DNA from 3 places in the Nocardioides sp. T5 genome. Region 3 is predicted to be linked to each of the others. Evidence: predicted binding sites of a transcription regulator. Region 3 holds the regulator's gene; each other region holds the start of a gene.
What was found. Region 3 encodes LexA, which represses DNA repair genes until DNA is damaged. Its sites were predicted from a motif close to TCGAACANNTGTTCGA; they were not measured.
Positions count from the first base shown of each region.

Region 1: a site for LexA is predicted at 1,889-1,904, ahead of ACNKF0_RS03770 (alpha-ketoglutarate-dependent dioxygenase AlkB). Genes of this name have one in related genera too.
Region 2: a site for LexA is predicted at 1,831-1,846, ahead of ACNKF0_RS14055 (DUF6504 family protein). Genes of this name have one in related genera too.

Region 1 covers NZ_CP182415.1:784,024-788,294, reverse strand. Annotated here, with positions in the region: gene ACNKF0_RS03780 (oxygenase MpaB family protein) at 1-1,078, shown strand, start outside; gene ACNKF0_RS03775 (GntR family transcriptional regulator) at 1,085-1,807, opposite strand; gene ACNKF0_RS03770 (alpha-ketoglutarate-dependent dioxygenase AlkB) at 1,926-2,537, shown strand; gene ACNKF0_RS03765 (SRPBCC family protein) at 2,549-3,244, opposite strand; gene ACNKF0_RS03760 (FAD binding domain-containing protein) at 3,245-4,090, opposite strand; gene ACNKF0_RS03755 (xanthine dehydrogenase family protein molybdopterin-binding subunit) at 4,087-4,271, opposite strand, start outside.
Region 2 covers NZ_CP182415.1:2,876,235-2,880,505, forward strand. Annotated here, with positions in the region: gene dinB (DNA polymerase IV) at 1-83, opposite strand, end outside; gene ACNKF0_RS14045 (methyltransferase domain-containing protein) at 108-902, opposite strand; gene ACNKF0_RS14050 (SAV_6107 family HEPN domain-containing protein) at 974-1,414, opposite strand; gene ACNKF0_RS14055 (DUF6504 family protein) at 1,427-1,750, opposite strand; gene ACNKF0_RS14060 (hypothetical protein) at 1,942-2,409, opposite strand; gene ACNKF0_RS14065 (YbaK/EbsC family protein) at 2,458-2,931, shown strand; gene ACNKF0_RS14070 (DUF4126 domain-containing protein) at 2,945-3,550, shown strand; gene ACNKF0_RS14075 (phytoene desaturase family protein) at 3,570-4,271, shown strand, end outside.
Region 3 covers NZ_CP182415.1:3,787,694-3,791,964, reverse strand. Annotated here, with positions in the region: gene ACNKF0_RS18560 (sulfotransferase family 2 domain-containing protein) at 1-654, opposite strand, end outside; gene ACNKF0_RS18555 (NAD(P)/FAD-dependent oxidoreductase) at 776-2,002, opposite strand; gene lexA (transcriptional repressor LexA) at 2,061-2,783, opposite strand; gene ACNKF0_RS18545 (SDR family NAD(P)-dependent oxidoreductase) at 2,911-3,693, shown strand; gene ACNKF0_RS18540 (NAD(P)/FAD-dependent oxidoreductase) at 3,703-4,271, opposite strand, start outside.

The sequences.
Region 1 (4,271 bases), 1.6 Mb from region 3:
CGGGACGCCGTACGCCGCCTCGGACCCGCACCTGCTCGGCTGGGTCCACGCCGCGGAGATCGACAGCTTCCTCGTCGCCCACGACCGCTACGGCCACCGACCCTTGGTCGGACCGGAGCGTGACCAGTACGTCGCCCAGACCGCCGTCGCCGCCGAGCACCTCGGCGTGATCGGTGCGCCGCGCTCCGAGGACGACCTGCACGCGACGTTGGCGGCGTACGAGCCCGAGCTGCGCGGCACGCCGGCCGCCCAGGAGGCCATCCGCTTCCTGCTGCTGCACCCCGACCTGCCGCTGGCCGCGCGCCCGGGCTACCTCGCGCTGGCCTCGGCCGCCATCGGACTGCTGCCCGCCGACGCACGTCGTGAGCCTGCGGCTGCCGCCCGTGCCGCCGGTGACCAACCGGGTCCTCGGCGCGGCGGCCACCCGGACGATCCGCTGGGCGATGGCGTCGGGCCACGCCGAGGCCCGCGAGCTGCAGCAGGCGACCCAGCAGTGAGCCTCGCCGAGCGCTGGCCGCTGGTCGACCACCACGCGCTCCGCGACGAGCTGCTCACTGCCTGGGACCGCCCGGGCTACCACGACCTGCGCCACCTCGAGGAGGTGCTCGACCGGCTCGCCGTGCTCACGGCAGCGGGAGTCGGGTTCGACCCGACCACGGTCGGGCTCGCGGCGTGGTTCCACGACGCGGTCTACGACGGGGCGGCCGACGACGAGGAGCGGTCGGCACGGTGGGCCGAGCGCGCCCTCCCTGCGGCGTACGCCGACGAGGTGGCGCGACTGGTCCGCATGACCGCCCACCACCGCCCTGCCGACGACGACACCTCAGGTGCTGCGCTCAGCGACGCCGACCTGGGCATCCTCGCCGCACCTCAAGAGCGCTACGACGCCTACGCCGGCGGGGTGCGGGAGGACTTCGCACACGTCAGCGACGACGACTTCCGGGCCGGTCGCGCGGCGGTGCTGCGCGAGCTCGCCGTCCGGCCGCGCCTCTTCAGCACCCCCGAGGCCCGGGAGCTCTGGGAGGTCGCGGCGCGTGCCAACCTGCGACGCGAGCTGGACGCGCTCGGCGGCGACTGAGGCGGGTCAGTGGTCGTTGAGCTGGAGGTAGACCGTGAAGCGGTCGTGCCGGTAGCAGGTGCGCGAGACCTCGACGATCCGGCCGTCGGAGACCGCTCGGCGGGCGTGGCGCAGCACCGGGTCGCCCTCGGCGACCTCGAGGATCGCCGCCTCGTCGGCGCTCGCCCGGTCGGCACTGATGGAGTCCTCGACCTCGGTGGGGCGCAGGCCGCGTGATGCGAGGGCCTCGTAGAGGCTGGTGGGCGTGCCGTGCTGCAGGAAGCCCGGCAGCAGGACCTCGTTGAGGTAGGCGTCCTCGACGCACACGATGGCCTGGTCGGCCCGACGCAGGCGACGCCAGTGGAGCACGGGGTCACCGGGCGAGATGTCCAGCGCCCTCGCGACCCCGGGGCCGGCCTGCTCGACGCGAGCCAGGAGCGTCTGCGACTCCGGCAGCATCCCGCGGCGGCGGATCTCCTCGGTGAACGAGGTGAGGCGGCCGGAGGTCCGGGGCGGCTGGGCGACGAAGGTGCCGCGGCCGGGGATCCGCTCGAGGAGGCCCTCCGCCACGAGCGCGTCGAGTGCCTGCCGTACGGTCATCCGTGCCACGCCGAAGCGCGCCACGAGCTCGCGCTCCGAGGGGGCTGCCGAGCCCGGTGGTTGCGAGTCGATCAGGCCCCGGACGTGCTCACGGACCTGCACGTGCTTCAGCGCCCGCTGGCGCGGGACGACGAGCTCCACCGGTTCCATACCCCTGAGGGTAGGTCCGGACTGGACCAGAGTCTTCTAGTTGACCAATACTGCGGCAAAGCCTTGATCATTTCTTGATGTTCGAACGGGTGTTCGACAGATCGGCTATCATGGCCGCGTGGACTTCCAGACGTCCCTCTTCGCCGATGACACCACGGATGCCGTGGCCCTGTCCCCTGAGCGTCGCCGCCTCTCGCACGGAGCGTGGGTCGACGTCCAGCGCGACTGGCTCCGCGACCCCGACGCCGTCTTCTCCGCCCTCGTCGAACGCGTCCCGTGGCGGGCGGAGCGACGCGAGATGTACGACGCCGTGGTCGACGTGCCCCGGTTGGTGCACACCTACCTCGCCGACCACCCGTTGCCGCATCCAGCCCTGACCGAGGCCAGGAGCACGCTGAGCGAGCACTACCTCCCCGAGCTGGGCGAGCCGTTCGTGACCGCCGGTTGCTGCTACTACCGCGACGGACGCGACTCCGTCGCCTGGCACGGCGACACCATCGGCCGGGGCCGCACCGCCGACACCATGGTCGCCATCGTGAGCGTCGGAGACCCGCGCCGGCTGCTGCTGCGACCGCGCGACGGGGGTGGGTCCATCGCCCTCACGATGGGCCACGGCGACCTCGTCGTGATGGGTGGGTCGTGCCAGCGCACCTGGGAGCACGCCGTGCCGAAGGTCGCCCACTCCGGACCGCGGATCTCGGTCCAGTTCCGCCCGCTCAACGTCTTCTGACCGCGACCCCTTCACCGCCTCCGCAGCAGCCGCCACAGCAGGACGAGGACGACGAGGCCCGCGAGCCCCTGGCGCCAGTAGGACTTCGCCAGCACCGGGAGCACGGCGCTGCCGAGGTCGAGCGCCTCGGGCTCACGCGGCGGAGCGGCGGGCCTGGCCCGCGGAGGCGGTTGCGCCGCCTCCGGCGGTCGCGCCGCCGGCGGTGCCGACGCAGGCTCGACCGCCTCCGGGATCTCGACCGCCTCTGCCGCCTCCGGGGCCTCCGGGGCGGTCAGTCGCTCCTCGAGGCAGCTGACGAACTGCCCGAGCAGCTTGTCGGAGACGTCCTGCATCACCCCGCGCCCGAACTGTGCGGGCTTGCCGGTGATCGCGAGGTCGGTCGCCACCGAGACGTCGGTCGAGCCACCGGCGTCGGTCATCGAGACGGTGACCTTCGCGCCCGCAGTGCCGTTGCCGCGCTTGTCCTTGCCCTTGGCGTCGACGACGAAGCGGTGCGCCTCGGCGTCCTTCTCGACGAACGTGCCGGAGCCGTTGTACTGCAGCGCGATCGGTCCGAGCTTGACCTTCACCGACCCGGAGAAGGAGTCCTCGTCGGCCTCGGTCACCTGCGCACCGGGGAAGCACTCGGCGACCGAGGCGATGTCGTTGAAGTGCGCCCAGGTCTCCTCGACGCCGATCGGGACGGTGAAGTTGTGGCTCAGCTCCATCTACGCACCCGCCGCCTTCAGCACGGCCCGCCCGGTCAGCACCCGCGCGAGGTGCTGGCGGTAGTCGGCGGCGCCGTTGAGGTCCGAGGGCGGGTTGGTGCCGTCCGACGCCAGGTCCGCGGCAGCACGTACGCCGTCCTCCGTCGCGCTGACCCCCGCGAGGGCCTGCTCGGTCGCGGTCGCCCGCAGCGGGGTCGAGCCCATGTTGGTCAGCCCCACCCGGGCCTCGTCGATCGAGCCCCTCACGGTCGCGGCGACGGCCACGATCGGCCACTGGTGCGCCACTCGCACGAACTTCTCGTAGTGCGCGCCCCAGCCGGTGTGCTTGGGGATGCGCACCTCGGTGAGGATCTCGTCGTCGCCGATCGCGGTCTCGAAGAGGTCGACGAAGAAGTCCGCCGCCTCGACCGTGCGCGTGCCGCCGGGTCCGGCGATCACGAACTGCGCGCCGAGCGCCAGTGCCGGGGCGCCGAGGTCACCGGCCGGGTCGGCGTGCGCGAGGGCGCCGCCGAAGGTGCCGCGATGCCGGATCTGCGAGTCCGCGACCTCCGCCGCGGCCTTCGACAGCAGCAGCGCGTGCTCCTTGACCAGGCTGTCGTCGCGCACGTCGTGGTGGGTGGTCATCGCGCCGATCACGAGGGCGTCCCCGTCGTCACGGATGCCCCGCAGCGAGGCGATGCCGCCGAGGTCGATGACGACCTCAGGTGCGTTGAGCCGCATCCGCAGGACCGGCAGCAGGCTCTGGCCGCCGGCCAGGATCTTCGCGTCGTCCCCGTGCTCGCTGAGGGCGGCCAGGGCCTCCTCGACCGACGCCGGGGCGAGGTAGTCGAACTCCACCGGGATCACTGGCCCGCTCCTTCGTCCTGGTTGAGGGCGCCTTCTTCGAAGTGCGGCATCGCCGCCTGGGGTGTCGGTGCGTCACCGTCGTGGGCGTGGATCGCGCGCCACACCCGCTCCGGGGTGCACGGCATCTGGATGTCGTTGACGCCCAGGTGTCGTACGGCGTCGACGACGGCGTTGACGACCG
Region 2 (4,271 bases), 910 kb from region 3:
TCGACCAGGTCGGGGCGCTCCCGGAGCGCGACGGAGGCGTAGAACGCGTCCATGTCGACGTGCAGCAGCGGGGTGTCGGTCATCGCCGCCCCCCACCGGGGCGAGGGTCAGCGGCGCGCGGTGACGTGGAGCTGGGCAGCGAGGGGGAGGTATTCGGGGCGGGTGGCCACGGCCTTCTCGAGCTCGACCAGGGCCGCGGTCGCACCGGGCTCGAGGTCGAGCAGGCTCCCCGGCACGAGGTCGGCGAAGACGCGGACGGCGTGGACGGATTCCGGGCTGAGGCCGGCGCCAGCAAGCAGGTCGACGACCTCGTCGTGGGTGAAGCGGCGGCCGCTGCGCCCGACCGGGCCGGCCTGTCCGGTCTGCCCGTCGGCCGATCCGCCTGCCGGTCGGTGGGGAACGTCGTCGAGCAGCTCGCGCGCGGCCTGGAAGTGGCCAGCCATGGCACGCGCCACCACGGCGGCGTGTCGCTGGGCCACCAGCAGGCTGAGGTGGCCCCCGGGACGCAGCACGCCGGCGATCGAGGCGAGGGACGCCGCGGGGTCCTCGACCATCTCCAGCACGCCGTGGCACAGGACGAGGTCGGCCTCGTCGACCAGGTCGGACAGGTCGGACAGGTCGCCCTGCTGGCCGGTGACGCGGTCGGCGACGCCGCGCTCGCGGGCACGCCGGTCGAGCGAGGCGAGGGCGTCGGGGCTCGGGTCGATGACCTGGACGGCGTGTCCGAGCTCGGCCAACGGGACGGCGAACCCACCGGTGCCGCCACCGATGTCGACGATGCGGGCCGGCTGCCCGTCGGCGACGTCGGCCTCGAGGAGTCGTCGTACGCCGTCCCAGACCACGCCGGTGCGGACGGACTGGCGGCGCTCGCTGGCAGAGGAGCTCGCGGTCGGCTGGGCCATGGGCGCCACCCTAGTGGCTCGGTCGCCACGCCCTCCCGCACGAGCGGGTCTGTCGACACCTCGCCCGGCCCTCAGGCGACGCTGGCGTGCGGAACCAGGCCGAGCGCCTGCTCGACCACGGCCAGGAACCGGTCGGCGTCGCGCACGAGGTCATCGGCCTCCCGTTCGGACACGGCCCGCGTCGACCCGGCCTCGGCAGCCGCCCGCTTGGCAGCGCCGGCCGCGAAGAAGCTCGCCCACTCCGACAGCTCGGGAGCCACCTCGGCGAGGAGCACCCACGCGTTCTTCTGCCGGCGACCCCGTGGCGCCGGACGGGCCCGGGCCGCGAGCAGCGCGGCTGCTGCGCAGAGGGCGGCGACATGGGCGCAGGCGTAGCGGGTCGGCACGTCACGTGCGGTGATCGCGTCGCGCAGCGAGGTCGCCGAGCGAGCGAGGTAGGAGTGGGCGCTGGCGGGGAGCAGGTGAGGCCCGGGGGCGGGCGCGAGCCCCGAGCGGGAGCCGGGTGCGGTCATGACCATCGCCCTTCAGTCCAGGCACCCGACGAGCTGCCAGCGCCCGTCGGTCCAGTCGAAGGAGAGGTCGAAGACGGCAACGGCCTGCGGGTCGCTCGGCTGACGACCGCCGAGCATGCCCCGGCCGGCCTCCACGCGCCACAGCTCGCGCCCGGCCACGAGGTCGGCGCCGCTCCCCGGGCGACCGGCCTCCGGTCCGCCCTGCCGCCACGGGCCCGCCTCCATCCAGTGCGCCACGACCGCGCGCACCTTCCACAGCCTGCCCCGCCACAGGAACTGGTCGGGGTCGTCCGCCTCGCCTCGTCGCACCTCGACGGGGTCGTCGTACTGCCTCATCGCGCCTCCTCGCACATCCGTCGACCCCGGGGCCGACCCGGGAGGTGGTGGGGGTCGAGGTCACCGCCACCCGGGTCGCATCGAACACGTGTTCGAACACCCAGAACGTTACTCCCTCCCACCGACAACCGGTCAAGAGCCGCACCCAGGGCCGTGGAGGACGGCGGGATCGCCCCGCGAGGAGAGGCGGGTCAGACGCGGCGCAGGTAGGCGGTGGTCTCGCGCTGCCAGAGGAAGAACGAGAGCACGACACCCTCGACGATCACGAGGGCCGAGAGCACCACGAAGATGGTCGGGAGCTGGGCGTCGAGGCACACCACGCCCACCAGCACACCGACACCGGCCGTGGCCGTGAGGACGGGACGGGTCCAGCCGTGCCCGCCGACGAAGAACGAGCCCAGCACGAGGACCAGCAGGCCGAAGCCGACGAACGCGACCACCGACAGGGCGACGAAGCCGGGGACGATGGGACTCTCGCGCAGCTGCTCGATCCCGCCCTGGGCGAGGATCTCCTGCGCCGACGGGTTGCCCTCGGCCCACCCGAGGATCACCTCGTCGCGCATCAGCCAGATCAACAGCGTGATCACTCCCGACGTCGCGACGATCAGCCCCAGCACTCGCATGCTGTTGACCACGGATCCCGGCAGGTCGCGCGCCATCTGAAAACTCCCCTGAGCCTTGTCGTCGTTCGTCGCTAGGCTCGCATCATGTCGTCCGAGCACGCATCGATCACCTCATTTCGAGGCGACCTCACCCGACGCGGCGGCGCCGGTGACGTGGTCATCCTGCCCGACAGCGCCCACACGGCAGCACTCGCCGCGGCGGCGCTGGGGTGTGAGGTCGGCGCCATCGCCAACAGCCTGCTCTTCGACGGCGACGGCGAACCCGTCCTCATCCTCACCTCCGGCGCCCACCGGGTCGACACGGCGGCCGTGGCCGAGCGCATCGGCGTCAGCCGGCTCCGGCGCGCCGACCCCGACTTCGTCCGTCACCACACCGGGCAGGTCATCGGGGGTGTCTCCCCCATCGACCACCCGGCGCCGATCCGCACCTGGATCGACCCGTGGCTGCGCAGGCACGAGGTCGTGTGGGCGGCAGCCGGACACCCGGCTGCGGTCTTCTCGACGTCCTACGACGAGCTGGTGGCGATGACCGGCGCCGTCGAGGTCGAGGTGGACTGATGGAGGCCCGCTGATGGACGCCCTGGCCATGACGTTCTCCAGCGGGTGGGCGAGCGGCGTCAACGCCTACCTCGTCGTGCTGGTGCTGGGCATCGCGGACCGGCTCGGGACCGTCGCGGAGATCCCCGACGTGCTGGGCCGGTGGGACGTGCTCGCCGCGGCGGGCTTCATGTACGCGATGGAGTTCGTTGCCGACAAGGTCCCCTACATCGACTCGACCTGGGACGCCATCTCCACCGCCATCCGGCCCACCGCCGGGGCGGTGATCGGTGTGCTGCTCGCCGGCGACGCCTCCTCGCTCGACCAGGCCGTGCTGGGCGTGGTCGGCGGCGGGACGGCCCTGCTCAGCCACCTCGCCAAGGCGGGCGGTCGGCTGGCCATCAACTCCTCGCCCGAGCCGGTGACCAACGTCGCGGCGAGCCTCACCGAGGACGCCCTCGTGCTCGGGGTGGTGTGGTTCTCCCTCGAGCACCCGCAGGCGGCTGCCGCGATCGCCGGCGTCCTGCTCGTGGTCGGCCTCGTCCTCCTGCTCGTGCTCGGTCGGCTGGCGCGCCGCGGCTGGCGGAGGTGGAAGAAACGGGACCGGGAAACACAGGAGCCCGTCCGCGACGTCGCATAAGGGCGCCTAGGGTTCCCCCGTGGCTCGCGTGGTGGTGGTCGGTGGCGGATTCGGCGGCATGGCGGCCGCTGCCCGGTTGGCCAGGGTCGGGCACGAGGTCACCCTCCTCGAGCGCTCCGAGCAGCTGGGGGGCGCACTCACCACGGTGCGGCACGGCGACTTCGCGTGGGACGCCGGGCCGACCAGCACACTGCTGCCCGCGGTCGTGCGCGACCTGTTCCGCAAGTCCGGTCGCCCGCTGGAGCGCGAGCTCGACCTCCAGCCGCTCGACGTGGTCCGCGAGCACCGCTTCGAGGACGGCTCGACCCTGCAGCTGCCCGGAGGGTCGCGGTCCGCCCAGCTCGCGGCGTTCGACGGCCTCGGCGCGGGCCTGGGCCGGCAGTGGGTCGACCACGTCGCGTCGTACGGCGAGACCTGGGAGGTCCTGCGCAAGGAGTGGTACGAGCGTCCCTTCGACGCCGACGTCGCGCCCCGCGAGATGCTGTCCCTGCTCGAGCGCCGGGAGTCGCTGCACAAGCGACTGCGCCGGGCGCTGCCTGACGACCGGCTCCGGCTGGTCGCCGGCCACCGGCTCGTGATGGACGGCCACGACGTGAGACAGGCTCCGGTGCTGGCCGGCGTCGACGTCTACCTCGAGCAACGCTTCGGGGCGTGGACCGTCCCCGGAGGGCTCGCCGCCCTCGGCGTGGCGATGGCCGACCGGCTCGCGCTGCGCGGCGTC
Region 3 (4,271 bases):
CTCGGCGGAGTGCTGTCGGTCCCGGCCGCCGGGTGAGGTCTGGTTCTTCGGCGCGGTCGGCACCGCCGGGGCGCCGATGCGCTCGCACACCTCGGCGAAGTCGCGGTCGAACCTCTCGAGCCGCCCCACGAAGTCGACCCGGTTGAGATCGATCATCCGGCTCTGCAGCGTCAGGTGCTGGTCGGTGCCCGGCACGGCAGACAGGTCCTGGGCGGCGGTCCAGCGGGCGAACTCCTCGACCGTCTGCATCCGCTCGTGGGTCGCCGCGTCGAAGTCGTAGTAGTTGTGGTCGACGACCTTGTCGTGCCACGCCGAGACGAAGCGGTCGAGCGGGTCGCGCACGAAGGCGAAGGTGAAGTAGTCGGCGAAGCTGGCGAGCGGGTAGCGCACCCGCATCGCGTGGTCGACGTCCATGCTCACGCCGTGGGTCTCGCAGTGGTGGCGGATGGTGCGCGTCGCGACCTTGGCGACCCGGTACCAGACGAACCGGTGGCTGTGGCTGATCGTGAGGTTGTACGCCAGCGGGCTGAGCCAGGCGGACGCCTCGCCCGCCGCGGCCAGCCGGTCGACCTCGACCTGCGCGTCCACCGTGTAGCGGCGCCGGTTGCCCGGGCGGGTGCGGAAGACCGTGGGGTCGGGGGCCTCGGATGACATCGGCGCGAGGCTACACGGATCCACCGTTGGTCGAGGAGGTCGCGCAGCGACCGTCACGAGACCAGGTCGGTCCGGGTCTCGTGACAGGCGCCGGGGCGCCTTCCTCGACCAGCGGGGGAGCTCAGTCGAAGGGGATGCGGCCTCGCAGCGACTCCGGGTCGGCGACCGGCTCCTTGCCGGTCTCCGCGATGAGGGCGCGGGCCTGGTCGACGCTGTCCCAGACGTTCCAGAGCACCACGCCGCGGACCTGCCCGGACTGGAGGTAGTAGACGACGCCGGTGCCGACCTCGCCGTCCTTCCAGTCCTCCACCAGGTCGAGGTCGCTGCGGGTCTCGCCGACGGCCTCGTAGCCGTGGTCGAGGATGTCGGACCAGAAGAAGGGGGTGTAGTCGTAGGCGTCGTAGGCGTCGTCGGAGCCGGCCATCACCTTGCCGGCGTGCTCCCCGGACTTCTCCGCGTGGTCGACGTGCTCGACGCGGCGGCGGCCGAGGAGGGCGTCGGGGTAGGACGCGACGTCGCCCGCGGCGTACACGTCGGGGTCGCTGGTGCGCAGGTGCTCGTCCACGACGACGCCGTTGTCGACCTCGAGCCCCGCGGCCTCGGCGAGGCCGGTGCGCGGCAGCACGCCGATGCCGATGACCGCGGCGTCGGCGGTGATGGAGGTGCCGTCCGCGAGGCGGATCCGGACGCCGCCGTCGTCCTCCTGCCCGCCCTCGACCGAGCCGTGCACGACGGTGACGCCGCGGTCGGCGAAGTCCTTGGTCAGGGTGGCGGCGAGCGCGCGCGGGAACATCTGCTCCTGCACGTCCTCGAGGTCGAGCACGAGCGTGACCTGCACGCCGTTCTGCACGAGGGAGGAGGTGATCTCCGAGCCGATGTAGCCGCCACCGATGACGGCGACGTGGCTGCCCTCGGTCGCGACCGCGCGCAGCCGCTGGTAGTCGGCGGCGGTGCGGTAGTAGATGACCCGCGGGCCCGGGTCGACGGCAAGCACGCGCGGCTCGGCGCCCGTGGCCAGCAGCAGCTTGCCGTAGCCGACACTGCTGCCGTCGGCGAGGCGTACGACGTGGGCGCCGGGGTCGATCTCCGTGACCGTCGTGTCGGTGACCAGGTCGACGCCCTCGTCGTCGTCGAGGTCGCCGGCGAGCGAGGACCCCTCGAGGGTCTCGTCATCCTTGAGCCAGAGGTCCTTGGACAGCACCGGCCGGTAGACGGGCTTGTCGGGCTCGGAGCCGATCACCGCGACCCGACCGCTCCCGTCCTGTGAACGGATGCCCTTCACGGCGCTCGCCGCAGCGACCCCCGCACCGACGATGACGTAGTCATAGGACTGCTCGACGTTGCTCATGCACGCCATCGTGGCCCGCGGGTGGGCGCCTTTCAACGGCGTCCCACCCCTGCGGTCGTCAGAGGCTGCGCAGCACCGCCGTCACGACGCCGAGGATCGTGGCGTTGTCGCCCGGGATCGGGTCGTAGGCGTCGTTGTGGGGGAGCAGCCACACGTGGCCGTCCTTGCGCTGGAAGGTCTTCACCGTGGCCTCGCCCTCGATCATCGCCGCGACGATCTGGCCGTTGGTGGCGGTCTGCTCCTGGCGGATGACGACGTAGTCGCCGTTGCAGATCGCCGCGTCGACCATCGAGTCGCCGGAGACCTCGAGGAGGAAGAGCGTGCCGTCGCCGACGAGCTGCTTGGGCAGCGGGAAGACGTCGGTGACCTGCTCCTCGGCGAGGATCGGGCCACCGGCGGCGATCCGGCCGACGACCGGGATGTTGACCGCGGTGGGGTGGACGTCGCCGATGCCGGTCTCGTCGACGCTCGACTCCTCGCCGCTGGACATCGAGCGGCGTGCGGCCATCACCTCGGGCAGGAAGACCTCGAGGGCGCGGGGGCGGTTGGGGTCGCGCTTGAGGAAGCCCTTGCCCTCCAGCACGCGCAGCTGGTGGGCGACGCTGGACGACGAGGTGAGGCCGACGGCCTGGCCGATCTCACGCATCGACGGCGGGTAGCCCTTGGTCTCGATGGAGTCCTTGATCGTGGCGAGCACCCGCTGCTGGCGCGGGGTCAGGCCGGTCGCGTCCGGGGGGCCGTCGGGCATCTCGATGACGTTCTTGTCGTCCTGCTTGGCCATGCGTCCTCCACTACGTCGACCCCTCCGTCCGCGGCTGGACAGGGAGGATCTGGTGAGCCCACCGTAGTCCTCATCGGCGGGTGGGATCAAACACCTGTTCGAAGCCGCGTGTCGCTACTGTCAGCAGATGCAGACCTCGTGCGTCGTCACCGGTGGGGCCCGTGGGATCGGGCGCGGGATCGCGGAGCTGATGGTCGCGCGCGGCCACCACGTCGTCATCGGCGACGTCGACGGCTGGGCGGCGGCCGCGACGGCGGCCGAGGTCGGCGCGGTCGCCGGCCTCGCCCAGGACGTACGAGATCCCGACTCGCACCGCCTCGTCGCGGAGGAGGCGGTACGGCACGGCCGGCTGGTCGCGTGGTTCAACAACGCCGGCGTCGGCGACGACGGCACCCTCGCCGCACTGACCGAGGAGCAGGTACGCCGGCTGGTGGAGGTCAACCTGCTCGGTACGACGTGGGGCACCCGCGCCGCGTTGGCGGCGTTCGGTCCGGCCGGGGGAGACGTCGTCAACGTCGCGTCCCTCTCCGGGCTCGGGCCCGTGCCGGGCTACAGCATGTACGCCGCCACGAAGGCCGCGGTCGTCTCGCTGTCCGCGTCGGTCAACGCCGAGTCCCCGCGCGGCGTGCGGGTCCACGCGCTGTGCCCGGACGGCGTCGACACCGCGATGCTCGCCGCGCAGGACCCCGACGGCCTCGGCTCCCAGCTCACCTGGTCCGGCGGCTCGATCCTGGGCGTGTCCGAGGTCGCCGCCGCGGCCGTCGACCTCGTCGGCTCGCGCCGGGTCGTGCGGACGGTGCCCGCCTGGCGCGGGGGAGTCGTGCGTGGTGCGGCCCTCGCCCCCGGGTCGCTCGGGCCCCTTGCCCGGTTGTTCGCTGCCCAGGGACGACGGGCCATGAAGCGGCGCTGACCGGTCCGGTCAGGGCAGCCGCACCTGGCCGTGCTTCATCTTCCACAGGAAGTACTTCTCGAAGCCCAGCTTCATCGCGTGCGCCTGCGGTCCGGGGATCAGCACGCCGTGCTTGCGCGGCGGCAGCATCTTGTCGGCGAGGATGATGACGCCGTTGTTGCCGGCGTCCATCACGCACACGGCGGCGATGTCACCGAACTTCTTGTGCGCGTCGGGGGTCTCGCCCTTGATCTGCGAGGCGATGTTCTTCGCGGCGACGTGGGCCTGCTGCTCGGTCGGGAAGCCGGTCTTGGGGATGCCTACCGGCGTCGGGGTCTGCCACGGGACGTCGACCGCGGCGGCCACCCCGACGGCGTACACGTCGTCGTAGGCCTCGCTCTGGTAGGTGTCGCGCACCTTCACGAAGCCGTTGTCGTCGGCGATCTTGGGGGTGCGGGTGATGACCTCCTGGCCGGAGAACGGCGGGATGATCATGGCGTAGCCGAAGTCGACGGTGCGCCCGTCGGCCAGCACGAGGCGGCCGTCGTCGACGTGGTCCATCGCGGTGTCGAGGACGGTGTCGATGTTCTCCTTCTTGA